Cystobacter fuscus DSM 2262: one gene and its partner. The protein of the gene in region 2 interacts with the protein of the main gene of each other region in a pairwise test. Links are inferred from orthologs where the notes say so. Each region holds a gene or a part of one and is shown on either strand. Other genes may lie near its edges. The genes, in order: gyrB and gyrA.

Region 1 (14,343 bases), on a different replicon or contig from region 2:
CCAGGGGCTCCCGTGTCCACCAACCTCGATGAGGAGTGCGACATGAAGATGGACGCACTCCTCTACCTCCAGGCGGCGAAGAGCACGGGCCGCTTCCCCGACGATGACACCCAACGCGGGCTGGGAGTCTCCATCGAGCCCCAGGGCTTCTCACCAGAGGAGCTGGGAAGCTCGGTCGAGTTCCGGGGATTCGAGGTGATCAACCCCCTGCGAGGGCCCCACCTGCTCCGGGCCCGGCTGTCCTCGGGAGTGGAGCTCGCCTTCTGCTGCGGCAAACTCAAGGCCCGCTGCCAGGAGCAGCCGTGCACGTGTTCAAGCGACTGTAACGGGGAGTGAGTGGATGAAGACCCACATCGTCAAGAAGGGCGACTCCATCTGGTCCATCGCCAGGGCGCACGGCTTCGCCGACTGGCATCCCATCTACGAACACCCGGCCAACCAGGCACTGCGCAAGCGGCGTCCCGATCCGGCGCTCATTCAACCCGGGGACCGGATCGCCATCCCTGACCAGAAAGCCAAGCCCTCCGCCTCGCCAGCGGGCCAGAAGCAGCCGCTCAAGGTGGAACCCCAGAAGGGGCCCGCGGAGTCCACCGACCCCTTCAAGCAGTACCTGCACCACCTGTCCAAGCTCGAGCAGGCGGCCATCGCGGAGGGGCACGGTTCCTTGAAGCGGCGCATCACGGACTTCCGGCTCATCTACTATCCCAATGGAGCGCCCGCCCGAACCATCCTCGGGGTCGTCGTGGGTGGAGGAACCTGGAGCCTCCTCATCCCGGGCGCCGCCGCGGATCGGGAACCTCGGAGCTGGGCCTCGCCAGAGCTGGCCGCCTCTCGTGAATTCCTGCGCAAGCACAAGGTAGTGAAGATCAAGGGGAGCGAGGTGGACCTCGGCCATTTGTTCGCGGGGCTCGATGCGGGCAACCACCCCACGCCTCTGTCACTCGGAGGAATCGTCCACCTGAAGTCCAACATGGCGGCGGCCACGTACGCGGGCGATCTCGGCAGCGTGGTGGCCGAGTACGTCCTGAGCAGCAAGGCGTCCGTCCATGACCTGGCCAGCCGGGTCGACGCCGGCAGGCTCCAACAGAAGTACACGGAGTTCATCAGCCCGGAGGACACGGCGGGAAACGCGGACGCGTACGCGATGGTGCTCAACCTCTCCCGGAGCGTCGCCCAGAACCTGACGGACTACTACTCGGCCACGTCCGACGGCGTCGCCCAACGCTATCCGCGCTTCATCCAGCGGGCCCATCTCACCAATCACTCGCGGCTCGTGGATCTGATCTTCAACTCGGCCCTGGCCTACATGGCCTCCAACGGCCGTCGGGATCAGGTGCTCGCCATCATCAGCAAACCCGGTCCACAGCTCTTCGGCTACTCGCTCTGGGAGCTGTATTACAACGTCAGTCAATGGACGGCGGAGCTGTTCCTCTCGAAGATGAAGAAGGGCGGCTAGCGCCTCCGGGTTCCGTTCTGGAGCGAGGCACCAAAGAAAACGGGCCCGGGCTCCCAAGGAGTCCCAGGCCCGACGGTCCGGAGTCCGTCCGCAAGCCCGCCCTCACGCCGCCACGGGGCGCGGAGTCACCGCCGCCGCGCTCACGCTCGGCTCGGCCGCGACAGTGGCCTCGGGCGCGCTTCCATCGGAGAACAGCGGCGCGCTCGGACGCGTCTTCGGCGGACGGCCCCGGCGGCGCGGCGAGTTCTCCTCGTTCTGCGCGCTCGCCTCGGGCGCCACGCCCGTCTCCACCCGCACGCCCCGCTTGGGCAGGCTGATCGCCTCCAGCTTCGCGCTCAGCTCCGCGTCCTCCTCGGAGAACACCCGCGCGTACGCCAGCGCCCGCTGACCCTTCTGCAACAGCGCGTCCTGGCTGTCCGCCAGCGCCTGGCGCGCCGCCTCCAGCGCCGCCTGCGCCCGCGCCACCGCCTCCGCCTGCTCCCTCACCCGGCTCGCCCCCTCCTCCAACACCTCCGTGTCCACGTCCGGAAACTTCACCTCGGACAATTCGGTGGAGAACACCTCGAGCAGCGCCCTCATCGCGGGCGAGATAGGATCGTTTTCCGTCGCGTCGAACATGGTCGGGGCTTCCCTTCGCGTGCTGCGTGAGGCCCCCTATCTGCACAGATGTGCAGTGTCAGATCAAGGGGGTACGCTGCGAGGCCGATTTGTCGGCCCTCCGGCCCGCTCGCTCGCCCGCCCTCCAGCGGCGCCGCGCCGGATGACCTTCCAGTGGGCCCCATTGACCCCCCCCTGGCGTCGCATGGGCCTCCACGAGACACGCGCTAGGATCTCCCTCCGGCCCCCGACCGGGCCCCCTGCCGGAGGAAGAAGCCGTGGACTGGATGCGAGTGCTGGAAGTATCGCTGCAGTACCTCGCGGTGGCCCTCATCGGCGCCTGCGTGGGCATTGGAGAGCTCGTCTCGCGCTACCAGGACAACCCCTACGAGGCCATTCGCAACCGGCACGCCGTGCTCTACACGGTCATCAATGTCCTCGCCGCGGTCGTCGCCCTGCTGGCCCTCAACACGGTGAACAACAAGGATCCCCTCGGGGATCAGAACGCGGCCCACCGCATCGGCTACACGCTGCTCGCCGGCTTCGGCGCCATGAGCATCCTGCGCTCCTCGGCCTTCACCCTGCGCTCGGGCAACAACGACATCTCCATCGGACCGAGCGCGCTGTTGCAGATCCTCCTCTCCGCCACGGACCGGGCCGTGGACCGCGCGCGCGCCACCGTGCGCGCCGAGCGGATGGCCAAGACGATGAAGGACCTGGAGTTCAGTCAGATCTCCACCGCCCTGCCCCAGCTCGCCTTCACGATGATGCAGAACGTGACGACGGAGGAGAAGCTGGACCTGGCCAATGAGATCTCCCGGCTGCGCGAGCAGGACATGGACGCGGTGATGAAGAGCATCTGCCTGGGGCTCGCGCTCAGCAACATCGTCGGGCAGAGCGTGGTGGACGCGGCCGTGGCGGCGCTGCGCCAGAGCCACAAGCCCGACAAGGCCCCCGCCCCCACCCACGCCACGCTCCTGGCCATAGCCCCCGCCGTGCCCCCCGCCGTGCCGAAGTGAGGAGCCCGGGGCAGGAGGGGGAGCAGGCGGACCCGGGCTCCCCAGCCCCGTCCCGGCCCCCGCTCCTGCCCGCCCGGGCCCGGGGCTCCGTCCCGTTTCGCGATTATTTGGGCGAAGCGCGGTATGCTGAACCTCCGGATTCCCCCTCAACGACACGACGCGCAACGTGGCCCCCAACGCAGCCCGGGACTTTGGCAGATACGAACTGGTGTCGAAGCTCGCCTCGGGCGGGATGGCGGTCACCTATCGCGCGACGATGAGGGGCGCGGCGGGGGTGACCAAGCCGGTGGTCATCAAGCAGATCCTCCCCCACTTCGCCGATGACCCCGCCTTCGTGGAGATGTTCATCAGCGAGGCGCGCGTGGCGGCGGCGCTCACCCACGGCAACATCGCCCAGGTCTTCGACTTCGGAGAGATCGACGGCCAGTACTTCCTGGCCATGGAGTTCGTGCACGGCCAGCCACTGTCCAAGGTGCTGCGCCGCGCCCAGCGCGCGGGCCTCCCGGCGCTGCCCATCCCCCTGGCGCTCTACATCGCCTCGCAGATCTGCGACGGGCTGGACTACGCGCACCGCCACCTGGACGAGCGCGGCGAGCCGCTGGGGCTGGTGCACCGCGACGTGTCCCCGGACAACGTGCTCATCTCCTACGAGGGCCAGGTCAAGGTCATCGACTTCGGCATCGCCAAGGCGACGAGCCTGGTGGAGGAGAGCACCTCGCCGGGCATGGTGAAGGGCAAGTACCCGTACTTCTCCACCGAGCAGGCCCGGGGCGATCAGGACCTGGACGCGCGCTCGGACACGTTCGCCGTGGGCGTGGTGCTCTACGAGATGCTGTGCGGCCGCCGCCCCTATGACGGCGACTTCGTCACCGTGCTGCCGCGCCTGCTCGCCGGCGACTACCCCAGGCCCTCCACGCTCAACCCCGCCATCGCCCCCGAGGTGGAGCTGGTGCTCGCCACGGCGATGGCGCTCGAGCGCGAGCAGCGCTACCCCACCGCCCAGGCCTTCTCCGAGGCGCTGCGCGAGCAGCTCTACTCCGCCTGGCCCCGCTTCTCGCCGAGCATGGCGTCGCAGCTGCTCGGCCACCTGTTCGCCGAGGATCTCGCGGCCGAGGGCCGCCGGGTGGAGGTGACACCCGCCTTCCTCGAGCAGTTGGCCGAGTGGCAGCACCAGACGAGCGCGGCGCCCCGCGCGGCCTCGGCGAGCACCAGCCGTCCCCGCGCCAGGCCCGCTTCCGACGGGGAGATCAGCGGGCCGATGCTGAGCAACCCCGGCGCGCGCCCCTCGTCGCGCCCCAGCTCCAGTGGTGCGGCCCGCGCCTCGCAGCCAGGGGGCGTGCGCCCCATCAGCGCGACCACGGGGCGCCGGGTGTCGAGCGCGGGCGTCGTGCGCGTCCCCTCCTCCACCGCCCCGCGCGAGGCACCGGCCCCCGAGACGATGGCGAGCCCGCTGACGGCCGCCCGCGTCCTCGAGAGCCCGAACGAGCCGCACGACAACACGCCCCTCGATATCGAGGTGCCGTCGGTCACCCACATCACGGCGCTGGAGTCCACCCCGGGCGATCCGCGCGAGCAACGGGCCCGCGAGGAGAAGGAGCGCGAGGAGAAGCAACGGCGCATGGTGCGCCAGCTCAGCATCCCGCTCTTCGTCCTCGCGCTGCTCGGCCTGCTCTACCTCGTCTTCTCACCCAAGAAGGCCAGTGAAGAGGAAGCCGCCAGGAGGGCCCCGTTGTGGCTCACCTCCACGCCGCCGGGCGCCACGGTGAAGCTCAACGGCCAGGACGTGCCCGGCGTCACGCCGCTCTTCGTGCCGGATGTGCCGATCTACGAGGCCAGCACCTTCGTGCTCACGCTGCCGGGCTACCGGACGTGGACCAAGCGCTTCACGCCCACGGCCAGCGACAAGCCCACCCTGAACGCGGTGTTCGAGCCGCTCGAGGTGGAGCCCCCTCCCCAGGCACCGCCCCCCGAGCCCGCTCCCGCGCCCGAGCAGCCCGACCTGTCGCGCAACGCGGTGGACTACCCGACGCGGCTGTTCGTCCTGCGCCCGCGCTACAACGCCTTCGTCGTGGACGGGCTCGCCACGGCCTCCCTCGAGCTCAACCCCCGGGTGGCCTACGCGGTCAGCACCGACGGCAGCGCCTCGCTGGCCTCCGGGCGGGGCGGGGCCACGGGCACGCTCGCCTACTTCGCCGAGGGCGACGACCTGTCCGCGGACGAGACCTTCGGGCTGCTCGGCCCGTCCACGCGCACGCTCAAGGGCGTGCGCCGGCTGCATGTCTTCCTCCTGGACGATGACCTGGCGGACAACAGCGGCACGGTGCGGGTGAACCTGCGCCAGTCCCAGTTCGTCGCGCCGCGCAGCCTCACCTTCGAGGCCACCCGCCACGCGCTGGTGCTCGCCCCCGAGCAGCAGTTCGTCCTGCGCGGGCTCAACCCGGACGCCGTCTACATGCTCACCGTGCGCGATGACGTCGCGGAGCTGCGCGTGGGCCCCACCGGCCGCACCCGCCGCGTGTTGTGCGTGGAGAGCAACTCGAAGTCCGCCCGGCGCTCGCACCGCCTGCTCGAGTCGGGCAAACGCTTCCAGATGACGGGCGCGGACACCCTGCGCTGCGCCTTCCCGGATGTGCGCGTGGAGGACAACGCGGGCGCCTTCGAGGTGGACCTCGTCGACGTCACCGAGATGTCCCGCAAGGAGCGCGCCGACGCCCTGCGCGGCCCCCTGCGCTGAGCCGCCTCCCCCGAGGCGAGGTAGGGAGCGGGCGGACAGGCGCCGATGCCATCCGACATGAGCGCCCAAACGCCCACCAGCCAAGCATACTTTGAGCACCGTTTTTCAACGGAACGGTGCATACTCTAGGGAAGGGCCTGGATCACCGGGTCCCTCCAAAAACCGAAGGATTCCTTCCGTAAGGGCTTGCTCGCGGCGGTGAGGCGATCAGGTTCAACAAGGACGGGAAAGGCACGTGGGCGCGGAGCCATTCATGGCACCGGGCCCACATGTCTTTTTGGGGCCACCCGCTCCCTCGAGAGGGAGGGAAGCGGGGGAGAAGGCGGCTCAGATGTCCAGGTTCTGCACGTTGAGGGCGTTGCGCTCGATGAACTCGCGCCGCGGCTCGACGGCCTCGCCCATGAGGAGCGAGAAGATCTCATCGCTCTCCACCGCGTCCTCGACGCGCACCTGCAGGAGCGTGCGGGTGGCCGGGTTCATGGTGGTCTCCCAGAGCTGCTCGGGGTTCATCTCGCCCAGACCCTTGTAGCGCTGCAGGCCGAGTCCCTTCTGGGCGTCCTTGCGCACGGCCTCGAGGACTTCCTGGACGGACAGGGCGAGCACCTCGCCATCGCCCACCTTCACCTTGTAGGGCGCCTTGCCCAGCGAGGCGAACGCGTCGTGCAGGCTCGCGAGCTCCTGGTACTCGGGCGAGGAGAGGAAGGCGTGGTCGAACACGGACTGGCGCAGGCCGCCGTTGATGTCCGTCTTCACCACCAGCTTCTTCGCCTGGGCCTCGGGGTCGTCCACGATGGCCGTCTCCATGCGGCCGAGGGTGTCCGGCATGCGCATCTGGAGGTAGGCGCGCAGCTGCGCCACCTGCTCGCCGAGCAGGGCCTCGTTGGACAGGGTGGCCACGTTCAGGCTGCTGCCCTGCACCAGGGCGTCCACCACGCGCGCGTCCCGCCGCGCCGCCAGCTTCTCCAGGCGCTCCTCGTAGGTGAGCACCTTCTCCAGGAGCGAGCGCAGCTCCGAGCCGCCCAGCTCCCCGCCCGGCGTCACCACGCGCGAATGGTCCGAGGCGATGCGCAAGAGGTAGTCATTGAGGCCGCGCTGATCCTTGACGTACAGGTCCTTCTTGTTGCGCGTGACTTTGTAGAGCGGCGGCTGGGCGATGTAGAGGTAGCCGCTCTGGATGAGCTCCGGCATCTGCCGGTAGAAGAACGTGAGCAGCAGGGTGCGGATGTGGCTGCCGTCCACGTCGGCGTCCGTCATCAGGATGATGCGGTGGTAGCGCGCCTTGGTGGGATCGTAATCCTCGCGGCCGATGCCCGTGCCCAGCGCGGTGATGAGCGTGACGATCTCCGCGCTGGTGAGCATCTTCTCGAAGCGCGCCTTCTCCACGTTGAGGATTTTGCCGCGCAGGGGAAGGATGGCCTGGTTGCGCCGGTCGCGGCCCTGCTTGGCCGAGCCGCCTGCGGAGTCACCCTCGACGAGGTACAGCTCGCTCTCGCTCGGATCGCGGCTCTGGCAGTCGGCGAGCTTGCCCGGCAGCGAGCCGCCATCGAGGATGCCCTTGCGCCGCACCGTCTCGCGCGCCTTGCGCGCCGCGATGCGCGCGCGCGTGGCGTCGCCAATCTTCATGACGATCTTCTTGGCGACGATGGGGTTCTCCTCGAGGAAGGTGGCGAGCTGGTCATTGACCATCTGCTCGACCAGACCCTTGACCTCGCTGTTGCCCAGCTTCGTCTTCGTCTGCCCCTCGAACTGGGGGTTGGACAGCTTCACGGAGATGACGGCGGACAGGCCCTCGCGCGCGTCCTCGCCGGTGGGCGTCTCCTTGAGGTCCTTCCACACGCCGCTCTTCTCCGCGTAGGTGTTGAGCGTGCGGGTGAGCGCGGCCTTCATGCCCGACAGGTGCGTGCCCCCCTCGTGCGTGTTGATGTTGTTGGCGAAGGTGTAGATGCGCTCGTCGTAGCCATCGTTCCACTGCAGGGCGATCTCCAGCGCCAGGCCCTCGCGCTCGGTGCTGAAGTGGATGGGCTTGTCGTGCAGCGCCTCCTTCGCCTTGTTGATGTACTCCACGAAGGACACGATGCCGCCGTCGAACTTGAACTCGTGCTCCTTGCCGATGCGCATGTCGCGGATGACGATGCGCAGGCCGGCGTTGAGGAACGCGAGCTCGCGCATGCGCTGGCTGAGCGTCTCGAAGTTGAAGTCCACCACCTCCATGATGGTGGGGTCCGGCTTGAACGAGATGAGCGTGCCGCGCTTGTCCGTCTCGCCCACCACCGTCACCGCGTCCTGCGGCACGCCGCGCGCGTAGGAGTGCTCGTACACCTTGCCAGCGCGCTGGATGCGGACCTTGAACCACTCGGAGAGGAAGTTCACGCACGTGACGCCCACGCCGTGCAGACCGCCGGACACCTTGTAGGCGCCGTTGCCGAACTTGCTGCCCGCGTGCAGCTCGGTGAGCACCACGTCCAGCGTGTCCTTGCCCTTGAACTTGGGATCCGGGTGGGGACCTACCGGAATGCCGCGGCCGTTGTCCTGCACCGACAGCGAGCCATCCACGTGGATGACCACCTCGATGTCCGTGCAGTGGCCCGCGAGCGCCTCGTCGACGGAGTTGTCCACCACCTCGTAGACGAGCTTGTGCAGCCCGTAGTGGACGGTGTCGCCGATGTACATGCCCGGCCGCTTGCGAACGGCTTCCGCGCCTTCCAGCTTCGTGATGGCACCGGCGTCATAGTCCCCGGACGACGACGACGGAGCCGCCGGAGTGGCGGGGGTGGGGAGGTTTTCCATGTGCGGAGATCCTTCGGAAATCACAGGTCGGGAAGCCCGGGTGCCTACCATTGGAAGATACCCCGGACAAGAATGTGGAGAACACGCAAGGCGTGGAAAAGATTCACGAAATGTCCCGAAATGACGCTAGGCGTCGAACCGGGGGACGGGCTTGCGTTCCTCGAGAGCGGACGCGAGCTCGCCATAGGTGTTTTTGGAGGCGAAGAGGTGCCGGGTGACGAGCACCCGTCCCCCCTCGTCGAGGAACAGGCCGAGCACCTCGCCGTGGCGGCCGATGCGCCGCACGGAGTCGATCTGCCCCCAGGACAGCTGAATCCGGCCGGTGGAAAAGGGACGAGCCACTTCCACGCCCCGAGCACTGAGTGTAACGCCCCAGCCTGACCGGGGCCGCAAGCGATGCCAGGCGAACGCGAAGACGAGCATCAAGCCTCCGGTGACGCCCGCCCGGGCCACGGCCAGGGGAGGGTTGCCCTGTGAGCGGGCATCCGCCAGGGACCAGGCGCTGAGAATGGCCAGCACACACGCGCCCAGGAACAGGGCGCGGCGCGAGAAGCGGGGATCGAAGGCGTAGAAGCGGGGCTCCATGCGAGCAGCCTGCACCCTACCCTCCCCGAGGGCCCGCCGGGTATTTTCCCGCCGCCCGCACTGTCCACCCGCAAGCGCCCGCGCACTCCAGGAGAGCCCCCCATGACGGACGCTGAACTCACCGCGCGGCTGCGCGCCAACCTGCTGGCCTTCAAGGCGATGCAGACGCGCACCACGGCCCTGCGCGGGCTCGAGATGCCAGGAGTCCGGGCCCTGTGCCTGCCCGGCCGGGGTGTTCCCCTCTTCCAGCAACAGGTGCTGTACGCCCACCCGGAGGCGCTCGCGCCCGCCCTGCCCCGGCTGGAGGCCTGGTACCGCGACCAGCACGTGCCCGCCTGGCGCGTGCTCGTCACCCCGGGGGACTCGCACGCCGAGTCCGCCCTGGCCGCCGCCGGCTACGCGCCCGAGGGCGGCATGCCCGCCATGGGCCTGTGCCTCGCACCCACTCCGCCCTCCCGCCTCCCCCCGGGGCTCTGCCTGGAGTCCTCCGAGGACCCGCGCGAGGTGATTGAACTCAACAGGCTGTGCTACCCCCCGGGCGTCATGGACTTCCTGGGCGTCTGGGGGGGTGGATCGCCGCCGGACGTCCCGCTGTACGGGGTGCTCGTGCGCGAGGCGGGCCGGGTGCTCTCCGGGGGACTGGCGCTCGATCTGGACGACACCGCGGGCGTGTACATGGTCGCCACGCACCCCGAGGCGCGCCGCCGGGGACTGGGCGCGCGGGTGATGGAGGCCCTGCACGCGCGGGCGCTCGCGCGCGGCCGCGCCGCCTCCGTCCTCCAGTCGTCCGAGGAGGGCGTCGCCATGTACCAGCACATCGGCTACCGGCACCTCGGGACGTGGGTCAACTGGGTGCGCCGCGCCGGGCAGGCGGCTCCAGGGGCAGCTCCAGGGTGAAGCGCGCGCCCCCTTCCGGGCGATGCTCCGCCCAGACGCGGCCGCCATGAGCCTCGGCCGCCCGGCGCGCCAGGTACAGCCCCAGCCCCAGTCCCCCGTACGAGCGCGAGGACACCGCCCGCCCGAAGCGCTCGAAGATGCGCTCCAGGTGCGCCTCCGGCACGCCGATGCCCTGGTCCTCCACCACCACGCGCGCCCGGCCCCCGGCCTCCTCGCCGCGCACCTCCACCGGCAGGCGCGGACCGAACTTGAGGGCGTTGGCCACCAGGCTCGACACCACCTGCTCCACGCGCATCCGGTCCCACTGGCCCACCAGCCCCGGAGCCACGTTCACCCGCAGTCCACAGCCCACCGCCTCGGCCTCCGCCTGGAAGCGCTCCAGCACCTCGCCCACCAGCTCGCCCAGGTCCACCCGCTCGGGGGACAGGGGCAGCTCGCCCGTGGACAACAGCGACACGTCCAGGAGCGACTCCACCAGCGTGCCCAGGCGCCGCACCTGGCGCAGCCCCCGCTCCAGCCGCTCGCACAGGGCCGGGGACTCGCGCCGGGAGCGCTGCACGAGCGAGCCGAGCTGCAACCCCAGCGTGGTCAACGGCGTGCGCAGCTCGTGCGCGGCCACGGCCAGGAAGTCGTCGCGCAGGTGGATGGCCTCCTGCGCCTCGCGGTAGAGCCGCGCGTTCTCCAGCGCGAGCGCGGCGCGGCGCCCCACGTCCTGGAAGAGCGCCAGGTCCTCCGCCGTGAAGGCCGCCCGGTCTCCCGTGGCGAACAGGGTCATCACCCCCTGGCTCTGCCGCCGCCCCCGCAGAGGGACGCAGACGGCCGAGTGCAAGCGCAGCTCGGTCACCACGCGCAGGTGCTCCGGCGAGCGCGCCCAGGCCAGTAACTCGGCCCGGAACTCCGGCACCCACTGCGCCTGGCCCGTGCGCCAGGTATACGCGGAGCCCGAGGTAGCATCCGGCACGAGCGGGAAGAGCCGGTCCAGGTCGCGACCCCGCTCCACCCATTCGGGGTCCTCGTGCGCCAGCACCACCAGCTCGAGCTGCCCCTTGTCGTCGGGAGCGTAGACGGAGCACCAGTCCGCCAGCTCCGGCACCATCAGCCGCGCCACCTGCTGCAGCGTCTCCTGGAAGTCCAGCGAGCCCGCCAACACCTCGCCCACGCGCGCCATCAGCGAGCGCTCGCGGCGCAGGCGCGACACCTCCAGCTCACGGGCCACCACCGCCGACAGCCGGTCCAGGCTCGCCCGGGAGAAGCAATCCCGTGCCCCCGCCTTCATCACCTCACCGGCCCCGCGCTCGTCCAGGTGCTCGGAGAGGACCAGGAGCGGAATCTCCAGGCCGCGCGCGCGCACGGCGTCCAGCACCGTCACGGCGTCGAGGCCCGGCGGGCCCTCGCCACACACGAGCACCTCCCACGGCCCCCGCTCCAGCGCCGTGCCCAGCTCCCCGGCGGTGCGCACGACGCACGCCTGGATTTCACCGTGGCCGCCCTCGCGCAGGGCCTCCACCACCCGAGCCTCGTCGTTCGGCTCTCCCGCCACCAGCAGGACGCGCAGGGGCGCCGTCATCCACGAGCCCCCGGCCCCCAACCCTGGCCGGCACCCGTCCCGAGGCGCACGCCCGCCCGGGGCACCTCGTCCTCACGCAAGAGGGATCGCTGGATGTACATGCTCGCAACTCCACGCCTTGGACCCAAGGACAAGCCTATAGCGGGTCCCTTCCGTGTCGTCCGCCAGGAAGCAACCCCCCTGGTCCTGGAACGCTCCCCGGTGAACGTCTCGCGGCGAGCCGGCGGCGCCGGAGCCTGAAAAAAGTCTGGAAAATGCCCGTCAGGACTCGCGCCCGGGTCCCGTCCCCGTCCTCATCGGAACGCCCGGCCGGAAAGGCCCCACACGCCCCATCGTCCAGCCCTGAAAAGGCCCTCTCCCATCGAGAGAGGACAACGAAACCGATGGCTTTCCCACTCGGGCGTTCCGTCCCCTTCCACACCCGCTTCTCGCGTCCGGCCGAACAGGCCCCACAAGCCCACACTCTCCGTGTCGCCGGTTCGACTCCGGCTCTCCCGATACGCCGCACCGGGAGATAGCTCAGGGGTAGAGCAAGAGACTCCCACTCGTGGCTTGTTCACTCGGACGCGGTCTTTCCTTCCGCCTCACGCCCGCAGGACACTGCCCTCCAGCTCCAGCACGCGCTGCTCGAAGAGGCGCAAGGCCTCGCGCAGGTCGGACGAGGCCGCCTCCGCGGGAGCGTTGCGCGCGTTCATCAGCCGTCGCCGCGCCGCCAACAAGGCGCGCTGCCCCTGCTCGGTGTGCGGAGCGCTCCCGGCCTCCGCCAGGTCCACCGCCACGCGCAGCACCGAGGTGAGCTCGCGCAGCACGAGGTCGTCCTGGAGCTCCGGGGCCTGGGTGAGCGTGGAGAAGCCCTGCCGCGCGGCCACGAGGTTGCCCTGGGTGGCCTGCACCGCGGACAGGTGCGCGCTGAAGCGCAGCGAGTGCCACCGGGACACCCGGGCCAGCAGCCCCACCGCGTCCTCCAGGCTCCCCCGCGCGGAGGCAAGCGCGCCGAGCGCCACCAGCGCCCGGCCCTGCTCGCCCAGCGCCACGCCCTCCACCAGCCGCATGCCGAGCTGCCGCCCCATCCGCACCGCCTCGCCCAACTGCTCGCGCGCCTCCGCCGCCCGGCCCGCGTCGAGCAGGAAGCAGCCCAGGTTCACCAGCGCCAGCGCCTGGCCCGAGCGGTCTCCCACGCGCGCCGCCTTCTCCAGGGCCTCCTCCAGCAGCGTCACCGCCTCCGCCGTGCGCCCGTGCTCGCCAATGGCCAGCGCGTAGTTGACGAGGAAGCCCACCTCGAACGCAACGTCGCCGATGGCCCGGAACAGCTCCAGTGCCGAGCGCAGGTGCGGCAGCGCCGGCTCCACCCCGCGCCGTCCCAGCTCCAACAGGCCGAGGTTGCCCACCGCGTACGCGTCCAGCCAGAGGTCTCCCCCCGAGGACAGCTCCAGCGCCTCCTGGATGAGCGTCCAGGCCGCGCCCGTGTCGCACTCCTCCCGGGCCACGATGCACAGGTCCACCAGGACGCGCTTCTCCCGCTCCCCCGCGCCCAGCTCCCGGTAGATGGAGCGCGCCTCGCCCAGGTCCGTCCACGCGGCCGTCATCCGGCCCTCCATGTGGTGCACCCGGCCCCGGACGGCGAGCGCCTCGGCGCGCAGCAGCGGGTCCACCTCCACGTGGACCGACAGCTCCAGCGCCTTGTCCAGACGCGCCAGCGTGAGGCCCACCGGCCCGCGCGCCATCACGTCCGGCTCCAGCGCCACCAGCGCGCCCAGCGCCCGCTCCAGCGTGCTCGCCGTGACGGGCGCCACCGCCAGCGCGTTGTCACACGCCGCCAGCAGGTTCTCGCGCTCGAGCACCAGCCGGCGGAAGGCCATCTCCCCCGCCCCTCCCCCGCCCCGCTCGCTCAAGCGCCGCGCGAGCGCCAGGTAGCACGCCGCGTGGCGCGCCGCGACCGTCGCCCCCTCGCCCCGCTCCGCCAGGCGGCTCGAGGCGTACTGGCGGATGCTCTCGTACATGCCCAGGCGCAGCTCCCCCGGGAGCCCATCCGGCGTGAAGACGCGCAAGAGCGACTTGGAGCGCAGCGAGTGGATGATCTCCAGCACGTCCGGCCCGCCCGGGGGGAACACCAGCACGGCCTCGGCCGACTCCAGGGTGAAGCCGCCGCGGAACACCGAGCACTGCGCCAGCGCCGCGCGCTCGGCGGGCTCCAAGAGGTTCCACGACCAGTCGATCGCCCCCCACAGCGTGTTCTGCCGCGCCGACACGTCGCGCCGCCCGCCGCGCAACAGCTCGAAGCGGCGCGAGAGCCGATCTTGAATCTGACTCACCCCGAGCAGGTTGGTGCGCGCCGCCGCCAGCTCGATGGCCAGGGGGATGCCGTCCAGCTTGCGCACGATGTCCGCCACCAGGGGGGCCTCCGTCTCCGTCAGCTCGAAGCCCCCGCGCACCGCGCGCGTGCGCTGCACGAACAGGTACACCGCGCCACAGGCGAGCAGCACCGGCAGCCGCGTCTCGCCCTCCTCGGGCACCCTCAGGGGCTCCAGGTCCACCACGCGCTCGGTGGGCAACTGGAGCGCCTCGCGCGAGGTGACGAGGAAGCGGGCCCGGGGCGCCAGCTCGCGCCAGCGGCCCAGCGTGGCGGGCATGCGCTGGATGACGTGCTCCACGTTGTCGAGGATGACCAGCACGTCCCCGCGTCCGGCCAGGGCGCGGCCCA
Region 2 (14,556 bases):
ACGGCGGCGGGCTCGCGGCGCAGCAGGTGGCCGAGGATGGAGCGCGCCTGATCGCCTTCCTTGCCCCGGAGGGCGGCCCGGGGGGTGATGAGCCGCAGTGCGCGCTGGGGCCAGCGCACGGCCGCCTCGATGAGGAACGGGAGAGCCTCCTTCTCGGCGTTGAGCAGCAGTTGCATCGCCTCATCCGCGTTGATGCTCGCGGTGAGCTCGGCCCAGGTCCGCACCGCTTCGGCTCCCATGAGCTTGGGCTGGAGTTCACGCAGGAGCGCGAGGCCGTGCACCCCCATGCCATCGAGCAGCGAGGCCAGGTGGCCATTGGGCTCGCGCAGCAGATTCCAGACGTCCACATGGGGGATGAGCGGGGCGAGCGTGTCGGGCTCCGAGACGCTGCTCAGGATGAAGGGGAAGCCCGGCTCCTGGGCCGCGACGAACTCCTCGGCCTGGGCGCGCACCCAGGCGGTCTCGGTGGGGAAGAGGAAGGCGGAGGCGGCGCGGCGCGTCTCGGAGTCGCGCAGGAGGGCGGCGGCGTCGCGAGCGGCCTGGTAGCCCGCGTCATCCGTCTGGGTGGCGAGCAGGGCGCGCAGGCGGGGCAGGCCGCGCAAGTGGCCGCGCGAGAGCAGGTTGTAGTGCTGGTGATGGGGGTTGGTGTTCACGCCCCGCCGGGCATGGAGCGCCTTGTCACCCGCCAGATACAGGTCCAGGGAGAGGAGCGCGGCGCGCGTGGCGTGGACGGGCCCGCCCAGGGCGAAGAGCAGATCGATGATGGGCTCGGGGCGGGGGACCTTGTTCCAGGACTCCTGGTACTGGAGGAAGATGACCAGGACGGCGTCCTCCTCGGGCGTGCCGAGGGAGGGCTCGGTGCGCCCGATGCGCTCGGCGACGGCGCGGGTCTCGGCGGTGAGGTGGCTCTCGTGCGTGTCCTCGGGGATGAGCCCGGGGGGGACGCGCTCGAGGAAGTCCTCGCGCACCAGGGCCCAGGACTTCTTCACGGGGGCGAGCGGACGCACCGGCACGGCGACGCCACCCCGGCGCGGATGGACGCGGCGCAGGAGGGACTCGGTCCAGGCGATGGGGGCATCCGGGTCAGCGGTGGGCCGGGGCGGGACGGGTGCTTCGGGAGGGGCGACAGGTGCCTCGGGGGCGGCGGGGGCCTTGGTCTTCCTGGCGGGCGCGGGCGAAGGCGGGCTCGCGGGGGGCGGTGCCTCGGCGCTGGCGGTGTCGCCCACCTCCGCGTAGCCCTTCTTCTGCTTCTCGGCGATGAGCTTGTCCTGCTCGGCCCGGGCCTTCTCGGCGGTGGGGAAGGACTTCTGCTGGCTCTGCCCGCTCGTGCCGATGCGGCCCCAGCGCACGGTGAAGCCAGTGTCCTCGGCTTCGATCTCCCAGAACTTCCTCGACGAGCCCTCGACCAGTTCGAAGCGACGCATTGCAGTCTCCGCGCGAACCGAAACCGTAGCGCACCCCCCCACCTCGCGGATGGCCGAGGGCTGCCTTTTTGCAATCCTGGGGGCGACTGGGCTAGCAATACGGCCCTCCGCCCGGGCCTGGACCGGCGATTCACGCTCGACCCTGCTCTGGCCCTCATTCCCTCTGGAGAGCACCTCGTTATGTCCGAAGAGAAGAGCAAGCCCGAAGGCAAGAAGCTGCGGCGCCCCATCGACGACGTTCGCGACGAGCTGTTGAAGGATCCGGACGTGAAGGAGCAGGCCCGTCTGCTCCAGATCCCCGTGGAGCAGTACGTGGAGAAGATCCTCGACTACGCCTCCCATCCGGAGAAGCCGCCCGCGATCATGATCGTCCCGGACGAGGCGCTCAAGAAGGAGGACCCCAGCATCCCGACCGTCGCCGAGGTCGAGACCCACCTGCAGCGGATGGTCAATGGGGAGATCCCCATCATCCCCGGCCAGTCGCAGGATGGCTTCAGCAAGGGCCCCACGCCGGCGCAGTACCAGCGGACGCTCGGCGGCGAGGATTCCGTCCCCTACAAGGTTCCCCCGAAGACCGATGCCTCTTCCAAGGAACTGTCTCAGGAACTGGAACTCCAGCGCCCGAAACCCAAGTTCAAGCCCTGAGGTTCTCGCGCGAGCGCGCCCATCCCCTTGATTTCCCGGGCATTTTCAAAAATGGCGAAATTCTCGGGGGATCAGGAAACAAATAATCGGGGCGTGCGAGAATCCTTTTGTCAGTAGCACTTACGGCCGCCGCGGCGGCCCCTCGAAAAGGATTTCATCATGGGTTTCCTCGGCGGAATCGGTAAGGCCCTCGGCAAGGTTGCTAGCTTCGCGGCTCCCATCGTCTCCATGGTCAACCCGCTGGCGGGCGCGGCCCTGAGCTTCGCGGGCAACCTCGCGAGCGGCAAGAGCCTGACGCAGTCGCTGTTCAGCGCGGCGTCCGGCCTCATCCCCGGTGGTGGCGGAGCCGGTGGCGTGTTCGGCAACCTCCTGGGCAAGTTCGGCGGGGCCGCCGGGTTCCTGGACGGCGCGGGCGGCAACAGCATCCTGAGCTCCGCGCTCAACCTGGCCACCGGCAAGAAGGGCGTGACGGACGTGCTGGGCCAGCTGATGGGCAACTTCGCCCAGAAGGGCCTGAGCCAGCTCGGCCTGAACAACGCGACGGAGCTCGCCGCCCAGCGCATGGCCCAGATGCTGCTGCAGTAAGCCAGACGCCAGCACTCGCACTCGCGGGCCCGGGAGGATATCCTCTCCGGGCCCGTCGTGTTTTCGGCCCCACCCGGGGCACCGAGGGTCCTCCATCCGACTTTTCAGGCACTCGGACGCGAGTTGACCGCGTGAGTCGGGTAGAGGGGGGCTCATCGACACGCGAGTCGCGGAGGCACGATGAGTTCGTTGAAGAGCCTGCTGCCGGAGGAGTGGCACGAGGCGCTGCGGGACGTCCTGGCGAGCCCGGGGTTCGGGCAACTGGAGGCGTTCGTGGCGCAGGAGCGCCGGCGACACACGGTGTATCCGCCCGAGGAGGATCTGTTCTCGGCCTTCCGGTTGACGCCGTACGGCCAGGTGAAGGTCCTCATCCTCGGGCAGGATCCGTATCACGGGGCGGGACAGGCGCACGGGCTGGCCTTCTCGGTGCGGCCGGGCGTCAAACCCCCGCCCTCGCTGGTGAACATCTTCAAGGAGCTCCAGTCGGACCTGGGTCTGCCCCGGCCGAAGGACGGCTCGCTGGTGCCGTGGGCCGAGCGGGGCGTGTTGCTGCTCAACGCGGTGCTGACGGTGCGCGAGGCCGAGCCCAACTCCCATGCGGGACACGGCTGGGAGACCTTCACGGACGCGGTCATCCGGGCGGTGAACGAGCAGCCGGAGCCGGTCGTGTTCGTGCTGTGGGGCAGCTATGCCCAGAAGAAGCAGGCGCTCATCGACGAGCGGCGGCATGCGGTGCTCAAGGGCCCGCACCCCTCGCCGCTGTCGGCCAAGCGGGGCTTCTTTGGCAGCAAGCCCTTCAGCCACGCCAACGCGGAGCTGGAGAAGCGCGGGCGCGCGCCCGTGGATTGGCGGCTGCCCGGGTGAGGGGCGCCCCCCGCGAGCGTGTTGCCTCGCGACTGGTTAGAGTCCCGTCACCATGGCGAAGACCTCACCCCGCAAGGCCCCGGCGAGCCCGAAGAAGGCCGTCGCGGCTCCGAAGAAGAGCGCCGCTGCCGCGAAGAAGCGCCCCTCGTCCGTGAAGAAGCCGGTGGCCGAGGCGCGGCCAGCCGCCGCGAAGAAGAAGACCCCGGCGCCGCCCCCCGCTCCGGTGGACGTGCTTCCCCCCGCCTCCTCCTTCCCCGAGCCCGAGGCCGAGCTCGTGGCCGAGCCCGTGATCGAGCAGAAGTCCCTGCCCGCGGGCGAGCCCGTGGGCGGCGCCGCGTTCCCCTTCGAGATCGATCCCAAGCGCATCGAGGAGGGCCTGAACAAGCTGCGCGGGGAGGTCATCCACTGGGCGAACAAGGGCCGCTACACGAAGGTGCGCTTCAAGTTCCGCGGCAAGCAACTGCTGCCGGACCTGCCCATCGCCGCCGTGGCCGCCGCCGAGGGCCTCACCTTCTACTGGGGCGGCATCCTGCGCGCGCTCATCGTCACCGTGGCCGGGGGCAGCCTGCTCCAGGTGGAGCTCGTCAATGACGCGGACAAGCGCGTGCAGGCCGGCAAGGAGGCCCTGCTCGCCGGAGACCTGGACGAGGCCCTCGCCGCCTTCCGCGAGGCGCTCGCCATGGACCGGGACAACGGCGGCGCGCACCTCAACGTGGGCGTGGCCCTCAAGCTGAAGGGAGAGCGCGAGGCCGCGCTCGCCGCCTTCGAGCGCGCCAAGGCGCTGGACCCCGAGGGCCCCCTGGGCGCCGAGGCCGAGCGGCTCGCCGCCCCACTGCGGCCCAAGGACACCGCCCAGACGGCGTGAATCCGGAGGTATACTTCCGCCCCATGGCCGCGCCCATCGACGACGAATTCCAGGTCCGTCTGGAGGGCCAGTCCGCGCTGCTCGCGCCCGCCCGGGAGCGCTACTACCGCCTGGTGCTCGCGCTGGCCGAGTCCCGGTGGCAGGAGCGCCTGCGGCAGGAGCTGCCCCTGTTGCGCGAGGTGCGGGCCCATCAAGACGCGCTGGACGCCCTGCTCGGCCCCGCGCTGCGCCGCGCCCAGGCCGAGAACTGGCCCACGAGCCACCCGACGGTGCGCACCCTGTGGGAAGTGCACTCGCTGCGCGAGCAGCTCGCCCGGGACGTGGCGCGCAAGCTCGGACGCAGCGCCCAGGAGTCGCTGGGCGGTCTGATGAGCTCCCTGGAGGATTGGCTCATCACCCTGCCCCGCGAGGTGCCCGCCCATCTGCGTGAGCAGACCGCGGCGGAGCTGTTGCCGGACACACTGCCCGCGCTGCGCGAGGCCGTGCTGTTCGCCGCTCGGCTCGAGCCGCTCTTCGCGCACCCGGTGCTGCTCTCCGGGCGGCTGCCCTTCTCGAGCCGGCAGCGCGAGGAGCTGGCCCTGGGGTGGGCCCGGGGCGAGGCGGCGCTGGCCGCGCTCTGGCGCCGCCTGTCCGGGGTGGATGCGCGGGGCTTCATGGTGGCGGAGCTGCGCGAGCGGGCCGCCCTCGCGCCGCGCCGCCCGCCGGGCACCGGCACCGAGCGTCTGCTTCACGCGGAGTACTGGTACCAGGAGGCCCGGAGCCGGCTGCTGCACATGGCGCGGTTGCGGCTCGCCCCGCTCGAGCCTGATCCGGCCGAGTGCCTGGCGGTGATGTGGTGGCTCTTCGAGCGGGAATACGCGCCCCACGTGCGCCTGCACGCCCCCGGGGTTTTGGAGGACGCCCGGGCGGCGCTGTTCGAGGTGGCCTACGAGTTCTGGGACGCGCAGCGGCCGGATATTCCCGAGGACGAGCGCTGGACGCCCGCGCGCTGGGCCCGGCTGGACAAGCTCGCCGGGCGGGCGGATGAAGGCCGTCAGGGCCCGGACGGCGAGCACGTGTGCGAGGCACTCCGGGAGTTGATCCAACGGCATGGCGTGGGCACGCGGGTGTCGCGCGGATGGTGGGCGCCCTCTCGTCTGACCCAGTTGGTACAACGGGCCCGCGAGGTCCTGGGTTGAGTTCAATGCCCGCCAACCGGGCGGACTCCGGGTCCTCTTTCTGGCTCCCCTCCACGTCCCGGGCATCAGCATTGTTGACGCTGGAAAATCCGGGGGTTACGTACTCCCAATCCCTCGGAGAGGCCCCCTCGGGCGGGCCTTTCCCCTGACCCACGAATTCATGGCCGACGACACCACCGACAAGCCGGCAACGCCCCCCGCGCCTCCTTCGGGCGCCGTGGGAGAACTCATCCAAGTCAACATCGAAGACGAGATGCGCCGCTCGTATCTCGACTACTCGATGTCCGTCATCATCGGGCGCGCCCTGCCCGACGTGCGCGATGGCCTCAAGCCCGTGCACCGCCGCGTGCTCTACGCGATGAACGACCTGGGCAACCTCCACAACCGCGCCTACAAGAAGAGCGCGCGCGTGGTGGGTGACGTCATCGGTAAGTACCACCCCCACGGCGACTCCTCCGTCTACGACGCCATGGTGCGGCTCGCGCAGGAGTGGTCCCTGCGCTACCTGCTCGTGGACGGCCAGGGCAACTTCGGCTCGGTGGACGGCGACTCCCCCGCGGCCATGCGCTACACGGAAGTGCGCATGGAGCGGCTGGCCGAGGAGATGCTCGCCGACATCGAGAAGGAGACCATCGACTTCGGTCCCAACTACGACGACTCGCTGCTCGAGCCGCTCGTGTTGCCCACCAAGTTCCCCAACCTCCTGGTCAACGGCAGCTCCGGCATCGCCGTGGGCATGACCACCAACGTGCCGCCCCACAACATGGGCGAGGTCATCGACGGCACGCTGCACCTCATCGAGCACCCCACCGCCACCGTGCGCGACCTGATGCAGTTCATCACCGGTCCGGACTTCCCCACCGCCGGCATCATCACCGGCCGCGAGGGCATCGTCCGCGCCTACGAGACGGGTCGCGGGCAGATCACCATCCGGGCGCGCACGGAGATCGAAACCTCCAAGAAGGGCGACCGCGAGAGCATCATCGTCACGGAAATCCCCTACCAGGTGAACAAGGCGCGGCTCATCGAGAAGATCGCCGACCTGGTGCGCGACAAGAAGCTCGAGGGCATCAGCGACATCCGCGACGAGAGCGACCGCCAGGGCATGCGCATCGTGGTGGAGCTCAAGCGAGATGCCATCTCCGGCGTGGTGCTCAACAACCTGTTCGCCACCACCCCCATGGAGACCACCTTCGGGGCGGTGATGCTCGCCATCGACGGCGGCCAGCCGCGCACGCTCACCCTCAAGGAGCTGCTCGACCGGTTCATCTCGCACCGCCGCGACGTGGTCACGCGCCGCAGCCGCTTCGAGCTGCGCAAGGCGCGCGCCCGCCGCCACATCGTCGAGGGTCTGCTCGTCGCGCAGGATCTCATCGACCTGGTGGTCAGCCTCATCCGCGCCTCGAAGGACCCCGACGAGGCGCGCTGGGGCCTCATGCACATCCTGTCGCCCGAGCTCTACGAGCAGGAGCGCTTCAAGAACCTGCAGCGCATCGACTACGCGCAGGCCAAGGCGCAGATGGCGCTGCTCGAGTCGCGCGCGCGCGCCGAGGAGCCCAACTACTCGGGCCTGGAGCACCGCTACGAGGGCTCCGGCTTCAGCGAGGATCAGGCCAAGAACATCCTCGAGATGCGCCTGCAGCGGCTCACCGGCCTGCAGCGCGAGGAGCTGTTCCGCGAGCTGGTGGACCTGGTGCGGGAGATCCTCCGCCTCGAGGACATCCTCGCCCACGAGACGAGCCTGCTCAACGTCATCAAGACGGAGCTCAAGGAGATCCGCGAGCGCTACAGCGACAAGCGGCGCACGGAAATCACCGGCGCGGTGGAGGAGATCACCAGCGAGGACCTCATCGCCGAGGAGACCATGGTGGTGACGCTCTCGCACACCGGCTACGTGAAGCGCTCGCCGCTGTCCGAGTACCGGGCGCAGAAGCGCGGCGGCCGCGGCAAGACGGGGGCCACGACGAAGGAAGACGATTTCGTCACCGACATGTTCGTGGCGAGCACCCACGCCTTCCTCATGCCCATCACCAACAAGGGCCGGCTCTACTCGCTCAAGGTGCACGAGCTGCCGCTCGCCGGCCGCACCTCGCGTGGCAAGGCCATGGTGAACCTGGTGCAGTTCGGCGAGGGCGAGCGGCTCGCCCAGGTGCTGGTGACGCGCGAGTTCGGTGAGAACCAGTTCGTCTTCTTCGTGACGAAGAAGGGCGTCGTCAAACGCACGGACCTGTCGGCGTTCGCCAACGTGCGCTCCAGCGGCATCATCGCGCTGGGCATCGACGAGGGGGACGAGCTCGTCGCGGTGAAGATCACCGACGGCTCCAAGGACATCCTCCTGTCCACGGCCACGGGCATGAGCATCCGCTTCCCCGAGCAGGAAGTGCGCTCCATGGGCCGCCAGGCCTACGGCGTGAAGGGCATCACCCTGGAGGAGGGCGACGAGGTGGTGGGCGCCGACGTGGTGGAGAAGGACACCACCATCCTCACGGTGACGGAGAACGGCTACGGCAAGCGCACCCAGGAGGCCGAGTACCGGCAGCAGGGCCGTGGCGGCAAGGGCATCATCGACATCAAGACCACCGAGCGCAACGGCAAGGTGGTGGGCCTCGTGCCGGTGACGGACAAGGACGAGGTGATGCTGGTGACCAACGGCGGCATGCTCATCCGCATGAAGGCCAAGGAGATCTCCGTCATCGGCCGCAACACGCAGGGCGTGCGGCTCATCGCCCTGGAGAGCGCCGAGGAGAAGGTGACGGGCATCTCCAAGCTGCCCGAGTCCGAGGAGGACGAGGGCGAGACGGTCGAGGCGCTGGCGAGCGAGTCCGCGGCCGCCGCGCCGTCCACGGCCGCCGAGTCGCCCGAGGGTTCCGAGTCGCCCGAGGGCACTGAGTCGCCCGAGGGCTCCGAGCCCGAGCAGGGCTGAGCCTCGGCGTCGGCGTCTGGATGAACGTGAGGGCGGGCTGCTCGGTGGACGAGCGGCCCGCCCTCGCTACGACCGGGCCTCGCAATGATTTCACGCCCCTTTTCGTAAGCAGGGACATGAACGTCGCCGGTCTTCGAGTCATGGGAACGCGGTTCTTCCGTTACGTGCGAGATCCTCGCGTGCCGCGGTGGCGGCGGCTGCTGGGGCTGTTCGCCGTGGCCTACTTCCTCTTCCCCGTGGATGTGGTGCCGGACTTCCTGCCCCTGCTGGGCTGGCTGGACGACCTCGGGGTGCTGGCCGGGGTGGCCTGGTTCATGAAGCGGGAGCTGGAGCACTACCGGCCCGAGCCCATGGGGTGGCCCACGCCGGTGGACGTGCCTCGCACGGGCACGCCTCCGCTCGGCCAGCGCTGAAGCGGAGGGTCCGTCCTCTCACGGGGAGCGCCGTCAGCGCGTGGCCAGGGTGTCCACGTGCTGGCGCAACTTCCCCTCGTCCTCCAGCCGGGCGCTGAGCCCCGCGAGCGGCCGCGCCGCCTGGGAGATGCGCCCCCGGGTGCGCGGGCCCGCGGACACGAGCCACGCCACGCCCAGGGCGAGCTCGGCCACCTCGGGGGCCTGGCCCAGGGAGGGCATCAGCGCGAGCAGCGCCTCCACGGCCTTCTTCACCTGGCCGCCATGGAGCGCATGGCCGCTGGTGATGCCCTGGCGCAGCAACTCCAGCAGGGCGAGCGCGGTGGCGCGTGCCTGCCGCACGGGCTCGCTCCCCGGGCCGGTGCCCGCCCACAACCCGCTGGCGAGCTGCTGGCCGAGCAGATCCACCCGGGCCTCCCGGGACGTGGCCCCGTCCACTGCCCCCTCGTCGTCCAGCGCCATGTCCGGCATGGACGGAGGAGAACGCAGTGCCTCCTGGAGGGAGGCGGCCGCGTCCTCCACACGCGCGAGACTGGAACCCGTCACCTCTTCCTCTCCGGGCGGGCCGTAGACCGCGCCGCCTCGGCTCTTCTTCGCCGAGCCCTTGAGCAGGGGCCGGGACGCGAGGGGCGCGGCCGGCGCGGGGGCTCGCGGGGGCGGTGGAGGCGCCGCCGCAGGAGCCGGGGCCGCGCGCATGCGGTCGACGGACAGGAGCGCGGAGGGGTTGATGGCTCGGCGCGGGGCGGGCTTGCTCAGCTCCTTCTTCGCCGTGTCCTGGTCCGCCGTGCCGAACATGGCCCAGCCGGCGGGGGCGTGGACGGGGATGACGCGCGTCTCGGGTTGAGCCGAGGCCCGGCGCTCGCCCGTGCGCTCCTCCACCACGACGAAGGAGGTGTAGGGCGTCACGAGGCCGTGCGCGAGCGCGAGCTGGAGGATGCGCTCCTTGAGCGCCTCGGCCCGCCGGCCCACGAGCGCGGCGGCCTGCCACCCGCGGATGCGCTCGGCGGCCCACAACTTCTCCACCGCGGGCCGGTCGCTCGTCGCGGGGAAGTTCACGGCAATGGCGAGGGAGAAGGACTCCGCCCCCGCGCGGCCCTTGAGCACCACCGTGCCCGTGCCCGGCGTGGTGTACCGGCCGAAGAGACTCCAGGGCGTGCCATCCACGAGCGGCGGGAGCTCGGCGGGCGCCAGCTCCGTGGCCTCCACGCCCTCGAAGCGCACCTCCACGTCCGTGACGCGCGGGGCGAGCGCCCGCGAGAACTGGGCCACCACCTTGTCGTCGATGCGCTCGCCGGGGTGGATGAACTCCACCGCGCCGCCCGTCTGCCGCGCCAGGTCCTTGAGCAGCGCGTCACTCACGTTGGTGCCGATGCCGAAGGAGTAGACGCGCGCCGTTCGCCGCGCGGCCAGCACCGCCTGGAGGATCTCCGACTCGTTGCCCACCTGCCCATCCGTGAGCAGCACCACCACGCCCTCCGGCATGGCCTCCACCGCGGCGCGCAGGGGCTCGAGCAGCTCCGTGCCCCCGTGGGCATGCAGTGCCGCCACCCACCGGTCCGCCTGCTCCAGCGTCTTCTGGGTGAAGGGCACCGGCTGGGGCGAGAAGAGATGGAAGGCATTCTCGAAGGCGATGATGTTGAAGCGATCCCCCTCGCGCAGGTGGCGCAGGCACAGCCGCAGCGCGCCCTGGGCCTGGGGCAGACTCTCGCCGTCCATGGAGCCCGAGGTGTCCACCACGAACACCACCTCCTGTCGCCGGGGTGCGCCGGCCATGCCCAGCAGGTCCGGCACCACGGTGAGGGCGAAGGTGCCCGGCGCGTCGCCCTGGCGGTGGGTGACGAGCGGCGTGAAGGCCGCGTCCGTATCTGGGCTCCGGATGTTCAGCACGAGATCCCGATCCAACACCACGCCCGGCTGGGAGAGCGTCACGCGCGTGCCGCTCCCGGTGCGCGTGAGCTGGAGCGCGTGCGAGGGGCTCTCCACCACCACCTCGCGGCCCAGGGACACGAGCAGCTCGAGCGTGAGGCCATAGGGCGCGTCGCCCACGGGCGGGGTGATGCGGTCCGCGTCGGGCACCCGGCTCGTCGGCTCGGCCACGCCGTGCGAGGTGCGGTCTCCCGTGGGCGTGCCGGGGATGTAGCGGGGCGCGACGAGGGTGGGCAGCACCCAGCACAGGCTGCCCTCTTCCACCTGGAGCACCTGGAGGAACTCCACCTCCACGCGCGTCTCTTCCCCGGGCAGCAGGTTGCCCACCTGGGCGGTGAAGACGTTGGGGCGCTCCTGGTCGAGCAGCGCGGCGCCATGGCCGGCCGTCACCGCGTCGTCATAGGTGTGGAAGGCCTTCTCCCGCTCCTGGAGCACGGCCTGCACGCGCCGCCCGGCGCACTCGAGCGAGAAGGCGGTGAGGGTGGCGTCCGAGGGCAGCGGAAAGACATACACGGCCTCGATGGGACGCGGCTCGGTGTTGCGGTAGCGCTGGCATACGCGCACCCGGGCATGGCCTCCGAGCAGTTCTCCGGTGACTTCCACCCCCTGCAAGGCCACCTGGGTGCCGCCGCGCGTGTACAGCCCCGCCTTCTCGTCGTGCATGGCTCTACCTTTCCTGGGACTGCTGGAGGAGGGCGCGCAGGTGCTCCGCGAGCGCCCGGGTCTTCGCATCCGCCGTGTCGGCGAGGTGCAGCTCGAGTCCCGGTGCCAGCTCCCATCGTCGCCAGCTCGTCGGGGCGGCGGAAGGGGCGGCGGACTCGGGCGGGGAAACGGGAGCCGGCGCGGGCGCCGCCGGGGAAGGCACGGGGGGCGGTGCGGAGGGCTCGGCCTCGGCGAGTGCCTGGAGGGCCTCGGGGGTGAGCCGCGCCAGTTCCACCTGGATGGCATCGAGGGGAAGGAAGCGGGCCTGGAGGACGCGGATGGCCTTGAGGCGCAGCAGGTGCTCCTCGCCATAGACGGTGTCGGGACCCTTGAAGGGCGGAGCGGGCAGCAGGCCGCGTTGCACGTAGTAGCGCACGGTCCTCGGGGTCACCCCCACCGCCTCGGCCAGCTCCGAGAGCTTCCACTCCCGGGATGTTTTCGCCTGACTCACGAACATGACAGTAGAACTCGACACGTCTGGTGTCAAGATGCCGCTGTCGATTCGCCACTGTCACGTTGCCCGGGAGGGCGGCTCGGGGAGCGAGGAGGCGAGAGGGAGTGGGCGGGGTGGGGGCGGCGGGGCTACGGTGCGCCGCGCTGTTTCACGCAGGGAAAGCAGGCCCGCCGATGCGGGGAGAGTCATCCCAACACATTGATGATGGTGCCCGGGCCCGAGGCGCGGCACGGCTCGCCCTCCTGGGGGCGGTCCTGTTCGCGCTGGGGGCAGGCTGTGCGCGCCGGGTGCCCGAGGACGCGCGAGTGGAGACGACAGTCTACGTGGCACGCCGCATCCGCACGTTGGACGCGGAGCGGCCGGAAGCCGAGGCCCTGGCGGTGCGCCGGGGGCGGTTGGTGGCGGTGGGGACGAAGCGGGAGGTGCTGGAGGCGGCGGGCGAGGGGGCTCGCGTCGTGGACCTGGGCAAGGCGGTGGTGGTGCCCGGGCTGGTGGACGCGCACGCGCACCTGGCGGGGCTGGGCCTGAGCCTGACGGTGGCCCGGCTGGAGGGCGCGCGCTCGGTGGACGAGGCCGTGCAGCGGCTCGCCGACGCACCGGCCACGAGCTTCCAGGGCGACTGGCTCATCGGCAAGGGGTGGGATCAGAACGGGTGGCCGGGGGGCGGGTTCCCGGGCCGGGCCGAGCTGGATGCGCGCTTTCCCACGACGCCGGTGTACCTCACGCGGGTGGACCACCACGCGGCGTGGGTGAATGGCGAGGCGCTGCGGCGCGCGGGCATCACCCGGGACACGCCGGACCCGGCCGGGGGACGAATCCTCCGGGACGCGGCGGGCGAGCCCACGGGGGTGCTGGTGGACAACGCCATGGAGCTGGTGGCGCCCCGGGTGTCGCCGCCCACGGACGAGCAGCTCGAGGCGCGGCTCGCGGCGGCGCTGGAGCGCTGCGCCCAGGTGGGGCTGACGGGGGTGCACGACGCGGGGATGGATCCGCGCACGTTCCGGCTGCTTCAGCAGTGGGACATGGCGGGGCGGCTGCCGGTGCGGGTGTACGCGATGGCGGACGGGCAGGGGGAGGCACGGCGGACGTACCTGGATCTGGGGACGTACGGCGGGCGGCTGCTGGAGATGAAGTCGGTGAAGTTCCTGCTGGACGGGGCGTTGGGCTCGCGGGGCGCGGCGCTGCACACGGCCTACAGCGACGCGCCGGGGGAGACGGGGCTGTTGTTGATGGAGCCCGAGGAACTGGAGGCGCGCGCGCGGGCCTTCATGGAGCGGGGCTTCCAGGTATGCGTGCACGCGATTGGAGACCGGGCGAACACGCTGGTGGTGGACACGCTGATTCGCGCCGCGGCGGAGACGAAGACGCAGGGGCTGCGGCACCGGGTGGAGCACGCCCAGATTCTCCGGCCCGAGGACATCCAGAAGCTGGGGGCGGCGGGGCTGGTGGCGAGCGTGCAGCCGACGCACGCGACGAGCGACATGGGGTGGGCGGAGGCGCGGCTGGGGGCGGAGCGACTGAAGGGCGCGTACGCGTGGAGGAGCCTGAAGGAGGCGGGGGCGGTGTTGGCGCTGGGCAGCGACTTCCCCATCGAGAGCCCGGACGTGCTGGCGGGACTGTACGCGGCGAGGACGCGTCAGGACGCGAGGGGCCAACCCGCGGGCGGATGGAGGCCCGAGGAGCGGCTGACGGCGCAGGAGGCGCTGGAGGGCTTCACGGTGGGGCCGGCGTGGGCGTCGTTCGCGGAAGCGCGCCGGGGGCGGCTGAAGGTGGGGATGGAGGCGGACTTCACGGCGCTGTCGGTGGACCCGGTGGAGGACGAGGCGCGGGCGCTGGTGGACGCGCGGGTGGTGGCCACGGTGGTGGATGGCCGCGAGGTGTACCGGGAGCGGTGACGCGGGGGCGCTCAGCCGAAGAGCTGGGCGCGAGCGCTCTCGGCGATGGCGACGACGGCGGGGTGGCGCAGCCGCCGCTCGACGGAGATGGCGTAGAAGCCGGTTTCGATGTCCTGGGTGCGGCCGAGGACGGAGACATTGAACTGGCGGCAGACCTCGGCCTCGATGATGGAGGGGGCGGCGAAGACGCCGTGGCCGCGCTGCCCGAAGGCCTCGAGCAGGGCGCTGTCGTCGAAGTCGCCGACGACGCGCGGGTGGATGCCCTGGGCGTCGAACCAGGCGGTGAGGGCGCGCCGGAGGGAGGAGACCTCGGAGGGGAGCAGCAGGGGGGCGCCCTCGAGCGAGCGGGGGAAGCCGCGGGCGAGGTGGGCGAGGCGGGGGGCGGCGAAGAAGGAGAGGCCGCAGGTGCCGAGCAGGTGGTTGAAGGAACGGATGCTGACGGGCTCGGAGGAGGGGGTATCGGCGAGGACGACGTCGAGCTCGTGCAGGGCGAGGGAGGCGAGCAGCTGGGGGAGGGAGCCTTCGCGGCAGGTGATGTGGATGTCGGGGAAGGCGTCGAAGGCGGGCTGGAGGAGGCGCTCGGCGACGAGCTTGGGGACGACGTCGGTGACGCCGACGGCGACGCGCAGCTGGCCGGAGGGCAGGCCGTGGATGGCGTTCTTGAGCTCGTTGCCGAGGCGGAAGA

What was found.
Region 1: the proteins of gyrA (region 2) and gyrB interact in binary tests that used the Escherichia coli proteins (3 or more experiments, as listed by UniProt). The link is inferred for Cystobacter fuscus DSM 2262 from one-to-one orthologs.

What each region holds. Positions count from the first base shown.
Region 1 is NZ_ANAH02000074.1:146,122-160,464, forward strand. The notes cover bases 5,864-8,973. They hold gyrB (DNA topoisomerase (ATP-hydrolyzing) subunit B), read right to left. Parts: upstream 8,594-8,973; coding sequence 6,134-8,593; downstream 5,864-6,133. Other genes in these bases: D187_RS48620 (PH domain-containing protein), read right to left, coding at 8,720-8,973. Outside these bases: D187_RS54525 (hypothetical protein), read left to right, coding at 43-336; D187_RS48595 (LysM peptidoglycan-binding domain-containing protein), read left to right, coding at 341-1,456; D187_RS48600 (hypothetical protein), read right to left, coding at 1,559-2,074; D187_RS48605 (hypothetical protein), read left to right, coding at 2,332-3,072; D187_RS48610 (serine/threonine-protein kinase), read left to right, coding at 3,239-5,806; more of D187_RS48620, read right to left, coding at 8,974-9,178; D187_RS48625 (GNAT family N-acetyltransferase), read left to right, coding at 9,281-10,075; D187_RS48630 (hybrid sensor histidine kinase/response regulator), read right to left, coding at 10,023-11,642; D187_RS48635 (ATP-binding protein), read right to left, coding at 12,227-14,343. UniProt on the Escherichia coli protein: DNA gyrase negatively supercoils closed circular double-stranded DNA in an ATP-dependent manner to maintain chromosomes in an underwound state.
Region 2 is NZ_ANAH02000014.1:235,210-249,765, forward strand. What follows is about bases 5,362-8,684. They hold gyrA (DNA gyrase subunit A), read left to right. Parts: upstream 5,362-5,721; coding sequence 5,722-8,484; downstream 8,485-8,684. Other genes in these bases: D187_RS24850 (hypothetical protein), read left to right, coding at 5,362-5,561; D187_RS24860 (YkvA family protein), read left to right, coding at 8,625-8,684. Outside these bases: D187_RS24825 (WGR and DUF4132 domain-containing protein), read right to left, coding at 1-1,424; D187_RS24830 (hypothetical protein), read left to right, coding at 1,605-2,069; D187_RS24835 (hypothetical protein), read left to right, coding at 2,229-2,654; ung (uracil-DNA glycosylase), read left to right, coding at 2,835-3,518; D187_RS24845 (tetratricopeptide repeat protein), read left to right, coding at 3,571-4,383; more of D187_RS24850, read left to right, coding at 4,380-5,361; more of D187_RS24860, read left to right, coding at 8,685-8,897; D187_RS24865 (VIT domain-containing protein), read right to left, coding at 8,931-11,483; D187_RS24870 (helix-turn-helix domain-containing protein), read right to left, coding at 11,488-11,979; D187_RS24875 (amidohydrolase), read left to right, coding at 12,282-13,871; transcriptional activator NhaR, read right to left, coding at 13,883-14,556. UniProt on the Escherichia coli protein: A type II topoisomerase that negatively supercoils closed circular double-stranded (ds) DNA in an ATP-dependent manner to maintain chromosomes in an underwound state.